Linked DNA regions of Rubrivivax gelatinosus IL144. The protein of the gene in region 2 binds, or shares a complex with, the protein of the main gene of each other region. Links are inferred from orthologs where the notes say so. Each region holds a gene or a part of one and is shown on either strand. Other genes may lie near its edges. The genes, in order: uvrB and RGE_RS16520.

What was found.
Region 1: the proteins of RGE_RS16520 (region 2) and uvrB are in contact, whole or in part, in a crystal structure (PDB 7EGT), measured with the Thermus thermophilus proteins. The link is inferred for Rubrivivax gelatinosus IL144 from one-to-one orthologs. Residues at the interface, in WP_096412145.1 of Thermus thermophilus: His654, Arg656, Phe657, Gln666, Asp668, Glu669, Lys680, Arg681, Leu682, Ser683, Lys685, Tyr686, Ala687; in WP_096411307.1 of Thermus thermophilus: Glu23, Leu25, Arg26, Asp27, Gly28, Glu29, Arg30, Phe31, Arg55, Glu326, Asp327, Phe328, Glu379, Ser382, Gln383, His398, Gly400, Arg401.

The regions. Positions count from the first base shown.
Region 1 is NC_017075.1:1,577,231-1,582,922, reverse strand. The notes cover bases 798-3,723. They hold uvrB (excinuclease ABC subunit UvrB), read right to left. Parts: upstream 3,354-3,723; coding sequence 1,242-3,353; downstream 798-1,241. Other genes in these bases: RGE_RS07555 (amino acid aminotransferase), read left to right, coding at 3,468-3,723; RGE_RS07565 (low molecular weight protein-tyrosine-phosphatase), read right to left, coding at 798-1,245. Outside these bases: RGE_RS07575 (IscS subfamily cysteine desulfurase), read right to left, coding at 1-100; Fe-S cluster assembly transcriptional regulator IscR, read right to left, coding at 106-639; more of RGE_RS07565, read right to left, coding at 754-797; more of RGE_RS07555, read left to right, coding at 3,724-4,670; RGE_RS07550 (polyhydroxyalkanoate depolymerase), read left to right, coding at 4,810-5,692. UniProt on the Escherichia coli protein: The UvrABC repair system catalyzes the recognition and processing of DNA lesions. A damage recognition complex composed of 2 UvrA and 2 UvrB subunits scans DNA for abnormalities.
Region 2 is NC_017075.1:3,617,489-3,623,290, reverse strand. Bases 1,008-4,043 are described here. They hold RGE_RS16520 (UvrD-helicase domain-containing protein), read left to right. Parts: upstream 1,008-1,366; coding sequence 1,367-3,721; downstream 3,722-4,043. Other genes in these bases: RGE_RS16515 (BPSS1780 family membrane protein), read right to left, coding at 3,747-4,043; RGE_RS16525 (PAS domain-containing protein), read left to right, coding at 1,008-1,357. In the rest of the region: more of RGE_RS16525, read left to right, coding at 1-1,007; more of RGE_RS16515, read right to left, coding at 4,044-4,565; RGE_RS16510 (homoserine kinase), read right to left, coding at 4,576-5,556; RGE_RS16505 (hypothetical protein), read right to left, coding at 5,611-5,802. UniProt on the Escherichia coli protein: A helicase with DNA-dependent ATPase activity. Unwinds DNA duplexes with 3'-5' polarity. Translocates on single-stranded DNA with 3'-5' polarity. Initiates unwinding more efficiently from a nicked substrate than double-stranded DNA.

The DNA.
Region 1 (5,692 bases), 2.0 Mb from region 2 along the record:
CGAAGTGTTCGCGCAGCCACGGGATCATCACGTCGACGACGCGCGGGTCCACCGGCGTCGTCGCGCCGTAATCCATGTAGATCGGGAAATGCGGAGTCATGTCGCTTACTTGGTGAAGGAACTGCCGAACGCGAAGACCGAGTTCGGCGCGGTGACCTTGATCGGCTTGACGACCGGCTGCGAGGAGATCGCGCGCTTGATCGGCGCTTCCTCGACCGAGACGCCCTTGGCGATCTGCTCGTCGACGAGCTTCTTCAGCGAGATCGAGTCGAGGTACTCGATCATCTTGTTGTTCAGGCTCGCCCAGAGGTCGTGCGTCATGCAGCGGCCGCCGTCTTCGCCGTGGCAGTTTTCCTTGCCGCCGCAGCCGGTGGCGTCGATCGGCTCGTCGACGGCGACGATGATGTCGGCGACGGTGATCTCGTCGGCCGGACGGCCCAGCGAGTAGCCGCCGCCCGGGCCGCGCGTGCTCTCCACGAGTTCGTGGCGGCGCAGCTTGCCGAACAGCTGCTCCAGGTAGGACAGCGAAATCTGCTGCCGCTGGCTGATGGCTGCCAGCGCCACCGGGCCGCTGTGCGAGCGCAGCGCGAGGTCGATCATCGCGGTGACGGCGAAGCGGCCTTTGGTGGTCAGTCTCATGGATGTCTCCTTACGGAAGGCGTCGGCGACCGCGGGTTTCCCCGTAGAGCGATCCCGACTAGATTGCTCAAGTATAGCTGAGACCAACCAATTTGGTCAAGCTTTGCGGCGCCGTCACGTCGACTGCGCGCGCAGCAGGCGGGCCACGATCCCGTCACACGCGTCCTCGATCAGGTCGAGCACACGTTCGAACCCTGCCGCCGACCCGTAATAGGGGTCGGGCACCTCGCGCACGCCTGCATGGCGCAGGGCGTGATCCATGAGCAACCCGAGGTCGGCGCGGGCGTCGTCGGGCGCGATCTGCCTCAGCCGGGCCAGGTTGTCCTCGTCCATCCCGAGGATCCAGTCGAATCGCGAGAAGTCCTCGCGCTCGACCTTCCGGGCCCGCAGCCGGGTGAGATCGTAACCCCGCGCGGCCGCGTGGCGAACAGCGCGTGGGTCCGGCGCCTCACCGGCGTGATATCCGAGCGTTCCGGCGGAGTCGACCCGCACCTGCCGCCCCAGTCCGGCAGCCTCGAGCTTGGCGCGCAGCACGCCTTCGGCGCTCGGCGAGCGGCATATGTTTCCCATGCAGATCAACAAGATGCTGCTCGGCGACGCGTTCATCGAGCGCCTCCGCGCGCCGCGTCAAGCGGAACCACGTTGACGTCATGGCCTCCCGAGCCGAACGCCTGCTCGCGCAGCAGCGCGAGCTGGTCGCGCACGCGCGCCGCCTTCTCGAACTCGAGGTTGCGCGCGTGTTCGAGCATCTGTTTCTCCAGCGCCTTGATGCGCTTGCCCAGATCCTTCTCGGACATCGCCTCGACCTCGGCCGCGGCCTGCGCCGCCTGGACCTCGTCCTTGGCCGTCTTGTCGCTGACGACGCCGTCGATCAGGTCGCGGATCTTCTTGTTGACGGTGCGCGGCACGATGCCCATCGCCTCGTTGTGCGCGATCTGCTTGGCGCGCCGGCGCTCGGTCTCGTCGATCGCGCGGCGCATCGACTCGGTGATCCTGTCGGCATAGAGGATGGCCTTGCCGCGCGCGTTGCGCGCCGCGCGGCCGATGGTCTGGATCAGGCTGCGTTCGGCGCGCAAAAAACCTTCCTTGTCGGCGTCGAGGATGGCCACCAGGCTCACCTCGGGCAGGTCCAGGCCTTCGCGCAGCAGGTTGATGCCGACCAGCACGTCGAACGAGCCCAGCCGCAGGTCGCGCAGGATCTCGACACGTTCGACGGTGTCGATGTCGCTGTGCAGGTAGCGCACCTTGACGCCGTTGTCCGACAGGTAGTCGGTGAGCTGCTCGGCCATGCGCTTGGTCAGCGTCGTGATCAGCACGCGCTCGTTGACGTCGACCCGCTCGCGGATCTCCTGCAGCACGTCGTCGACCTGGGTCGAGGCCGGGCGCACCTCGACCTCGGGGTCGACGAGGCCGGTCGGGCGCACCACCTGCTCGACGACCTGGCCGGAATGCGTCTTCTCGTAGTCGGCCGGCGTCGCGGTGACGAACACCGCCTGGCGCATGCGGCGCTCGAACTCCTCGAAGCGCAGCGGCCGGTTGTCCAGCGCGCTGGGCAGGCGGAAACCGTACTCCACCAGCGTCGTCTTGCGCGCGCGGTCGCCGTTGTACATGCCGCCGAGCTGGCCGATCAGCACGTGGCTCTCGTCGAGGAACATGATCGCGTCGCGCGGCAGGTAGTCCACCAGCGTCGACGGCGGCTCGCCGGGCGCGGCGCCCGACAGATGGCGGGTGTAGTTCTCGATGCCCTTGCAGTGCCCGACCTCCTGCAGCATCTCGACGTCGAAGCGCGTGCGCTGCTCGACGCGCTGGGCCTCGACGAGCTTGCCGTTCTTGACGAAGAAGTCGACGCGCTCGCGCAGCTCGGCCTTGATGCCGTCGACCGCGCGCAGCACCTGTTCGCGCGGCGTCACGTAGTGGCTCGACGGGTAGATGACGAACCGCGGCACCTTCTGGCGCACGCGGCCGGTCAGCGGGTCCAGCAATGCCAGCGACTCGATCTCGTCGTCGAAGAGCTCGATGCGCAGCGCCAGCTCGCTGTGTTCAGCCGGGAAGACGTCGATCGTGTCGCCGCGCACGCGGAAGGTGCCGCGGCCGAACTCGACCTCGTTGCGCGTGTACTGCATCGACACCAGCCGCGCGATGACGTCGCGCTGGCCCAGCTTGTCGCCGACACGCACGATGAGCCGCATCTGCGTGTAGTCCTCGGGCTTGCCGATGCCGTAGATCGCGCTGACGGTGGCCACGACGATGACGTCGCGGCGCTCGAGGATGCTCTTGGTCGCCGACAGCCGCATCTGCTCGATGTGCTCGTTGATCGCGCTGTCCTTCTCGATGAACAGGTCGCGCTGCGGCACGTAGGCCTCGGGCTGGTAGTAGTCGTAGTAGCTGACGAAGTACTCGACGGCGTTCTTCGGGAAGAACTCGCGGAACTCGCTGTACAGCTGCGCGGCCAGCGTCTTGTTCGGCGCGAAGACGATCGCCGGCCGGCCCAGCCGGGCGATGACGTTGGCCATCGTGAAGGTCTTGCCCGAGCCGGTGACGCCGAGCAGCGTCTGGTAGGCGAGGCCGTCGCCCACGCCGTCGACGAGCTGCTCGATCGCGGCCGGCTGGTCACCGGCCGGCGGATACGGCTGGAAGAGCTGGAACGGGGAATCGGCAAATGTGACGAACTCGCCCCGGGCGAGCTCCGTCGCGACGTCGGTGTCTTCGGTCATCGGGGAAACCTGGTGGCGGACATCTAGAATTCGAGGGCAACCGCAGAGGGTAACGCAGCCGCGGGCTCCCTGCCGGATCCGCTTTCCTCCCCCGCCACTCCTCAGGAAACCGCCATGTCCGCCTCCGTGTTCGCCGCCGTCCAGATGGCTCCGCGCGACCCGATCCTCGGTCTCAACGAACAGTTCGCCGCCGACCCGAACCCGGCCAAGGTGAACCTGGGTGTCGGCGTCTACTTCGACGACAACGGCAAGCTGCCGGTGCTGGACTGCGTCGCCGCCGCCGAGAAGCAGCTGCTGGAAGCGAGCAAGCCCAAGGGCTACCTGCCGATCGACGGCATCGCCGCCTACGACAAGGCGGTTCAGGGCCTCGTCTTCGGCGCCGGCAGCGAGGTGCTGCGGGCCGGCCGTGTGGCCACCGTGCAGGCGCTGGGCGGCACCGGCGGGCTGAAGGTCGGCGCCGACCTGCTGAAGAAGCTGAACCCGGGCGCACGCGTGCTGATCAGCGACCCGAGCTGGGAAAACCACCGCGCGCTGTTCACCAACGCCGGCTTCGAGGTCTCGACCTACCCGTACTACGACGCGCCGACGCGCGGCATCCGCTTCGACGCCATGCTCGCCGCGCTGAAGGCCGCGCCGGCCGGCACCATCGTCGTGCTGCACGCCTGCTGCCACAACCCGACCGGCTGCGACCTGACGCCGGCGCAGTGGACCGAAGTCGTCGCCGCCTGCCAGGCCGCCGGCCTCGTGCCTTTCCTCGACATGGCCTACCAGGGCTTCGGCGAAGGCATCGCCGAGGACGGCGCGGTCATCGGCCAGTTCGTCGCCAGCGGCCTGCAGTTCCTCGTCTCGACCTCGTTCTCCAAGAGCTTCTCGCTCTACGGCGAACGTGTCGGCGCGCTCAGCGTCGTCTGCGCCGACCGCGACGAGACCACGCGCGTGCTGTCGCAGCTGAAGATCGTCATCCGCACCAACTACTCCAACCCGCCGACTTTCGGCGCCCAGCTCGTGGCCACCGTGCTGACGACGCCGGCGCTGCGCGCGCAGTGGGAAGAGGAGCTGGCCGGCATGCGGCTGCGCATCCGCGCGATGCGCGCCTCGCTGGTCGAGAAGCTGGCCGCCGCCGGCGTGCCGGGCGACCTGTCCTACATCACGCGCCAGAAGGGCATGTTCAGCTACTCGGGCCTGTCGGCCGAGCAGATGCAGCGCCTGCGCAGCGAATTCGGCGTCTACGGCGTCGATTCGGGCCGCATCTGCGTCGCCGCGCTCAACAGCAAGAACCTCGACGCCGTCGCCGCGGCGATCGCCAAGGTCGCCTGAAGTCCCTCCGGCCGGTGACAACCGGCCGGAACCCGAGCGTTTTCCGCGTTTTCACCGGCCGCTTTGCGCGGCAGGATGCTCGTTGACCGACTAATATTGCTGCACCGCACAATGCGGCCGGCGAGGACGGGAGACGAGCATGCTGTACCACCTGTACGAGACGCAACGCGCGCTGATGGCGCCGTTCGCGGAGTTCGCGGCCGCCACCGCCAAGCTCTACGACCACCCGCTGTCGCCGTTCGCGCACACGCCGATGGCGCAGCGCGTGTCCGCCGGCTTCGACCTGCTGCACCGGCTGGCCAAGGAATACGAGAAGCCCGAGTTCGGCATCACCTCGGCCACCGTCGACGGCGTCGCCGTCGCGGTGCAGGAGCAGGTGGCGCTGGCCAAGCCCTTCTGCCGGCTGCTGCGCTTCAAGCGCTTCAGCGACGAACCGCACGCGCTGGCGCGCATGAAGACGCAGCCGACGGTGCTCGTCGTCGCGCCGCTGTCGGGCCACCACTCGACGCTGCTGCGCGACACCGTCACCAGCCTGCTGCACGACCACAAGGTCTACATCACCGACTGGACCGACGCGCGCATGGTGCCCGAGGACGAGGGCCCGTTCCACCTCGCCGACTACGTCGCCTACGTGCAGGACTTCATCCGCCTGATCGGCCCGAACGTGCACGTCATCTCGGTGTGCCAGCCGACGGTGCCGGTGCTCGCCGCGGTGTCGCTGCTGGCCAGCGGCGGCGAAGCGACGCCGCGCACGATGACGATGATGGGCGGCCCGATCGACGCGCGCCGCAGCCCGACGGCGGTGAACAACCTGGCGATGAACAAGAGCCACGCCTGGTTCGAGGCCAACGTGATCTACCGCGTGCCGAGCAACTACCCGGGCGCCGGGCGCGCGGTGTATCCGGGCTTTCTGCAGCACTCGGGCTTCGTGGCGATGAACCCCGACCGCCACGTCAGCAGCCACTACGACTACTTCCTCGATCTCGTGCGTGGCGACGAGGACAGCGCCGAGGCGCACCGCA
Region 2 (5,802 bases):
GCCGGCGATGCGCGCGCGGCGCGGCGGACGGCGCATCGCCGACATCGTGCTCGGCCTGCGCCGCCCCGACGGCCGCCAGCTCTGGGCGCTGTGCAACGCCGTGCCGCTGCACGACGGCGACGGCCGGCTCGAGTCGATCGTCGTCGCCTTCGCCGACATCACCGCGCGGCGCGAGGCCGAGCGCCTGGAGCGCCGGCTGCGCGACACGCAGAAGATGGAGGCCATCGGCACGCTGGCCGGCGGCATCGCGCACGACTTCAACAACATCCTCGCCGGCATCCTCGGCCGGCTGACGCTGGCGCGCGAGGACGCGGCCGCCTCGCGCCCGGTGCACGAGCACCTGGACCAGGCGATGCAGGCCGGCCTGCGCGCGGTGGCGCTGGTGCGCAAGATCCTCGAGTTCAGCCGCGGCGAGACCGGCGCGATGACGACCCAGCCGGCGGCGCCGGTGGTCGAGGAGACGCTGGGCATGCTGCGCGCGATGGTGCCGCCGGGCGTGCAGCTGCTGGCCGTGCTGCCGGCCGAACCGGTCGCCGTGCGCGTCGACGGCACCCAGCTGCAGCAGGTGCTGCTGAACCTGGCGACCAACGCCTGGCACGCGCTGCCGGTGACCGGCGGCCGCGTGGAAGTCGGGCTCGAGCGCCTCGATGCCACGCAGGTGCGGGCGCTGGGCGAGCCGGCGCTGGCCGAGGGGCCTGTCGCCCACCTCTGGGTGCGCGACGACGGCCACGGCATCGCGCCCGAGGTCATGTCGCGCATCTTCGAGCCCTTCTACACGACCAAGCCGGTGGGCAAGGGCACCGGGCTGGGCCTGTCGGTGGTGCACGGCATCGTGCAGGCGCATGGCGGCGCGATCCGCGTCGACAGCCGGCCCGGCCAGGGCAGCACCTTCCACGTCTACCTGCCGTCGCCCGAGGCGCCCGAGCCGGCACCACCGCCGGCGGCCGGCGAGACGGCGGCACCGCGGCCGGTGGCGTCGGGCGCGCACGTGCTGCTCGTCGACGACGACCCGATCGTCGCCGCGGTGCACGGCCAGCTGCTGCGCCGCGCCGGATACCGGGTGCAGGTCTGCGACTCGGGCCGCGAGGCGCTGGCGCTGCTGGAGCGCTCGCCGACCGCCTTCGACGCCGTCGTCACCGACCACAACATGCCCGACACCTCGGGCATCGAGCTGGCGCGCCGCATCGCCGAGGCGGCGCCGCGGCTGCCGGTGCTGCTGTGCTCGGGTTTCGTCGACGACGCGCTGCACGCCCAGGCCGCGGCGGTCGGCGTGCGCGTCGTCGTGCCCAAGGAGGACGCCTACGAACGCCTGGCGCCGGCGCTGGCCGCGGTGCTGGCCGAAGGGGGCGGCTCCTAGAATCCCGGGATGCATCTCCAAGACGCGCAGCTGCTGCGCAACCTGAATCCCGAACAGCTCGCCGCCGTCACGCTGCCGGCCGAACCGGCGCTGATCCTTGCCGGTGCCGGCTCCGGCAAGACGCGCGTGCTGACCACGCGCATCGCCTGGCTGCTGGCCACCAACCAGGTCTCGCCGGGCGGCGTGCTCGCCGTCACCTTCACCAACAAGGCCGCCAAGGAGATGCTGACGCGGCTGGGCACGATGCTGCCGTTTGCCGTGCGCGGCATGTGGATCGGCACCTTCCACGGCCTGTGCAACCGCCTGCTGCGCGCGCACTGGAAGGCCGCAGGGCTGCCGCAGAGCTTCCAGATCCTCGACAGCGCCGACCAGCTCTCGGCCGTCAAGCGTGTCGTCAAGGCGATGAACCTCGACGAGGAGCGCTTCGTGCCCAAGCAGGTGGCGTGGTTCATCGCCGGGCAGAAGGAAGAGGGCCGCCGGCCGGCCGCCGTCGAGGCCTTCGACGAGCACACGCGCAAGCTCGTGCAGGTCTACGAGGCCTACGAGGAGCAGTGCCGGCGTGAAGGCGTGGTCGATTTCGCCGAGCTGATGCTGCGCAGCTACGAGCTGCTGCGCGACGACGACGCGCTGCGCGAGCACTACCGCCGCCGCTTCGGCCATGTGCTCGTCGACGAGTTCCAGGACACCAACCGGCTGCAGTACGCCTGGCTGAAGATGTTCGCGCCGCCGGGCGCCCAGGGCCAGGGCGTGTTCGCCGTCGGCGACGACGACCAGAGCATCTACGCCTTCCGCGGCGCGCGCGTCGGCAACATGGCCGACTTCGAGCGCGAGTACCGCGTCAAGAGCGTCATCAAGCTCGAGCAGAACTACCGCTCGTTCGGCAACATCCTCGACGCCGCCAACGCGCTGATCGCGCACAACTCGCAGCGCCTGGGCAAGAACCTGCGCACCGACGCCGGCCCCGGCGAGCCGATCCGCGTGCAGGAGGCGCCCAGCGACTACGCCGAGGCCCAGTGGCTGCTGGAGGAAGCGCGCGAGCTGCACCGCGGCGGCCTGGCGCGCAGCGAGATCGCCGTGCTCTACCGCAGCAACGCGCAGAGCCGGGTCATCGAGAGCGCGCTGTTCAACGCCGGCATTCCGTACCGCGTCTACGGCGGCCTGCGCTTCTTCGAGCGCGCCGAGGTCAAGCACGCGCTGGCCTATCTGCGGCTGCTGGAGAACCTCGACGACGACACCAGCTTCCTGCGCGTCGTGAACTTCCCGGCGCGCGGCATCGGCGCGCGTTCGATCGAGCAGCTGCAGGACGCGGCGCGCGCCAGCGGCCGCAGCCTGGCGCAGAGCGTCGGCGCGGTGCCGGGCAAGGCCGGCATCAACCTGCAGGGCTTCGTGCACAAGCTCGACGCGATGCGCAGCGCCACCCAGGGGCTGACGCTGCGCGAGATCATCGAGCACGTCGTGCACGAGAGCGGGCTGCTGGACTTCTACCGCACCGAGAAGGAAGGCCAGGACCGCATCGAGAACCTGCAGGAACTGGTCAACGCCGCCGAGAGCTTCGTGACCCAGGAAGGTTTCGGCAAGGACGCGGTGGCGCTGCCGCTGGACGAGCACGGCCCCGGCACGCTGGCCGGCGGCGGCGAGGCGCCGCTGCCCGCGCCCGACGCCGAGACCGGCGAGATCGTCTCGCCGCTGGCGGCCTTCCTGACGCACGCCTCGCTGGAGGCCGGCGACAACCAGGCCCAGGCCGGCACCGACGCCGTGCAGCTGATGACGGTGCACTCGGCCAAGGGGCTGGAGTTCGACGCCGTGTTCATCACCGGCATCGAGGAAGGCCTGTTCCCGCACGAGCAGTCGCTGTCCGACGCCGACGGCGTCGAGGAGGAGCGGCGGCTGATGTACGTCGCGATCACGCGCGCCAGGAAGCGCCTGTACCTGAGCTTCAGCCAGACGCGCATGCTGCACGGCCAGACGCGCTACAACGTCAAGAGCCGCTTCTTCGACGAGCTGCCCGAAGGCGCGCTGAAGTGGCTGACGCCGCGCCAGCAGGGCTTCGGCTCGGGCTACGCGCGCGAGTACCGCCAGGCCTGGGACCGCGGCCAGGGGCTGTCGGGCATCGTCGGCGCCGGGCGCGTCGAGCGCGCCGAGCCCTGGCAGCAGCCGGTGCCGTTCACGCCCAAGGCGCCGCCCGCGCCGGCCGGCCAGGCGCCGCTGCGCACCGGCCAGGCGGTGTTCCACACCAAGTTCGGCGAGGGCGTGGTCGTCACGCTCGAAGGCAGCGGCGAGGACGCCCGCGCCCAGGTGCGCTTCGGCCGCCACGGCGTCAAGTGGCTGCTGCTGGCGATGGCCAAGCTGACGCCGATCGAGTGACCGGCAGGGTGCCGGCGGGGCGGTCTCAGACCGGCTCGACCGGCGGCCGCACCGCGTCGGCGCCGCCGAAGCTGTCGTTGAAGGTGAACAGCAGCGAGACGTAGAACACGGTCGAGAACAGCAGGCCGGCCGGCAGCGCCAGCATCGAGGCCGCGCTGTGCGCGCCGAGCAGCGAGAAGACCAGCGCCGCGACGATGCCGAAGACCGTCGCGACGACGAACCAGGCCAGGCCGTAGACGAGGAACGCGCCCTTGCAGCGCCAGACCGCCAGCGTGCTGGAGAACAGCGACTGCGCGACGCCCTGGCGGCCCCAGTGCACCAGTGCCGGCGCGTGCCAGAACGGCACCGACAGCAGCGAGCCCAGCACCAGGCCGAGGAAGGCCGCGGCGGTGACGCCGGGTTCGTCCATCAGCGCGTCCAGTTCCTCCTGCGGCACGTTGCCCTGGGCCATCAGCGCCTGCAGGCGCTGCATCGCGCCGCCGGAGACCAGGTCGCAGGCGACGAGGATGCCGATCGCGCACAGCCCGTACAGCGCGCACAGCACCAGCAGCGAGGTGCGGCGCTTGGCGTCGCCCTTCAGCGGCTCGATGAACTGCGCCGGCGTCACCGGCCCGCCGAGCAGCGCCGACTGCGACGCGACCATGAAGCCCAGCGACAGCATCGGCAGCGACATCATCTGCAGCACGCCGCCGAGGATGGGCACCAGCGACACCGCGAGCGCGGCGAACAGGAACACGGCGAACAGCGCCGTGAAGGCCAGCGGGCGGCGGGCGTAGAGCGCGAAGGCGTCGCGCAGCCAGCGCGCGCCGCGCGCCGGTTCCACCGTCTTCAGTTGCAGCGGCATGCTGGGGGACTCAGGGGCTGGGCGTGGCCGGCGGGTGCCACGGGTTGTCGATGCGGTCGCGCAGCAGGCGTTCGAAATGCGCCGGGTCCTTGGGCTGCAGCAGCGCGGCGTCCCGCGGCAGGTGCCAGTCGCGCAGCCGCGACAGCCAGAAGCGCAAGGCCGCGGCGCGCAGCAGGCCCGGCATCAGCCGGATCTCGGCGTGCGTGAGCGGGCGCACCGCCTGGTAGGCGGCCATGAAGGCGAGCGCACGTTCCTCGTCGAGGCTGGCGGTCGTCAGGTCGGCGCACCAGTCGTTGAGGCAGACGGCGATGTCGAACAGCAGCGTGTCGGTGCCGGCGAAGTAATAGTCGAAGAAGCCGCACAGGCGGTCCTCGCCGGCGGTCTCGTCGAACATCACGTTGTCGCGGAACAGGTCGGCGTGGATCGCGCCGCGCGGCAGCGAGCGTCCGGCGGCCGAGGCCGCGAGCTGTTGCTGGAAGGCGAGTTCGTCCTGCAGCAGCGCGGCCTGCGCGGCGTCGACAAAGGGCAGCACCTCGGGCACCGTGGCCGCCCACCAGTCCAGGCCGCGCAGATGCGGCTGCTCGACCGGCAGGTCGGCGACGGCGAGGTGGGCGCGGGCCAGCATCTCGCCGACCTGGGCGCAGTGCGGCGCCTCGGGCGAGAGCCGGTGGCTGCCCGGCAGCCGCGTCACCACCGCCGCCGGCTTGCCGGCCAGCGTGTGCAGCAGGCCGCCGTCGGCGTCGGCCTGCGGCGCCGGCACCGGGATGCCGTGCTGCGCCAGGTGCTGCATCAGCGCCAGGTAGTAGGGCAGCTCGTCGCGCGACAGGCGCTCGAACAGCGTCACGACCCACTGGCCGCGCGCCGTCGTCGCGTAGTAGTTGGTGTTCTCGATGCCCGAGCGGATGCCGCGCAGGTCGGTCAGCGCGTCCAGGCCCAGGCGGCGGAGCAGGGCATCGGCTTCGGCGAAGCCGACTTCGGTGTAGACGGCCACTTCAGGCTCCCGCGTGGCCGGCTGCTGCGCCGGCGTGCGTCACGGTGCCCACGGTCAGAACGAGAGCATGTGCCAGAGGCGCTGGCCCGACAGGTCGCCGGGCTGCGACGGATCGCGCGCGCCGCTGGACGGCACGATCTCGTAGGGCTTCACGCCCGGCACCTTGCTGCGCACGGTGATGCTCTGCGTCTGGCCGCGCACCTTGAGTTCCTCGATGCGCACGTTGTCGTCCTCGGACACCTGGCG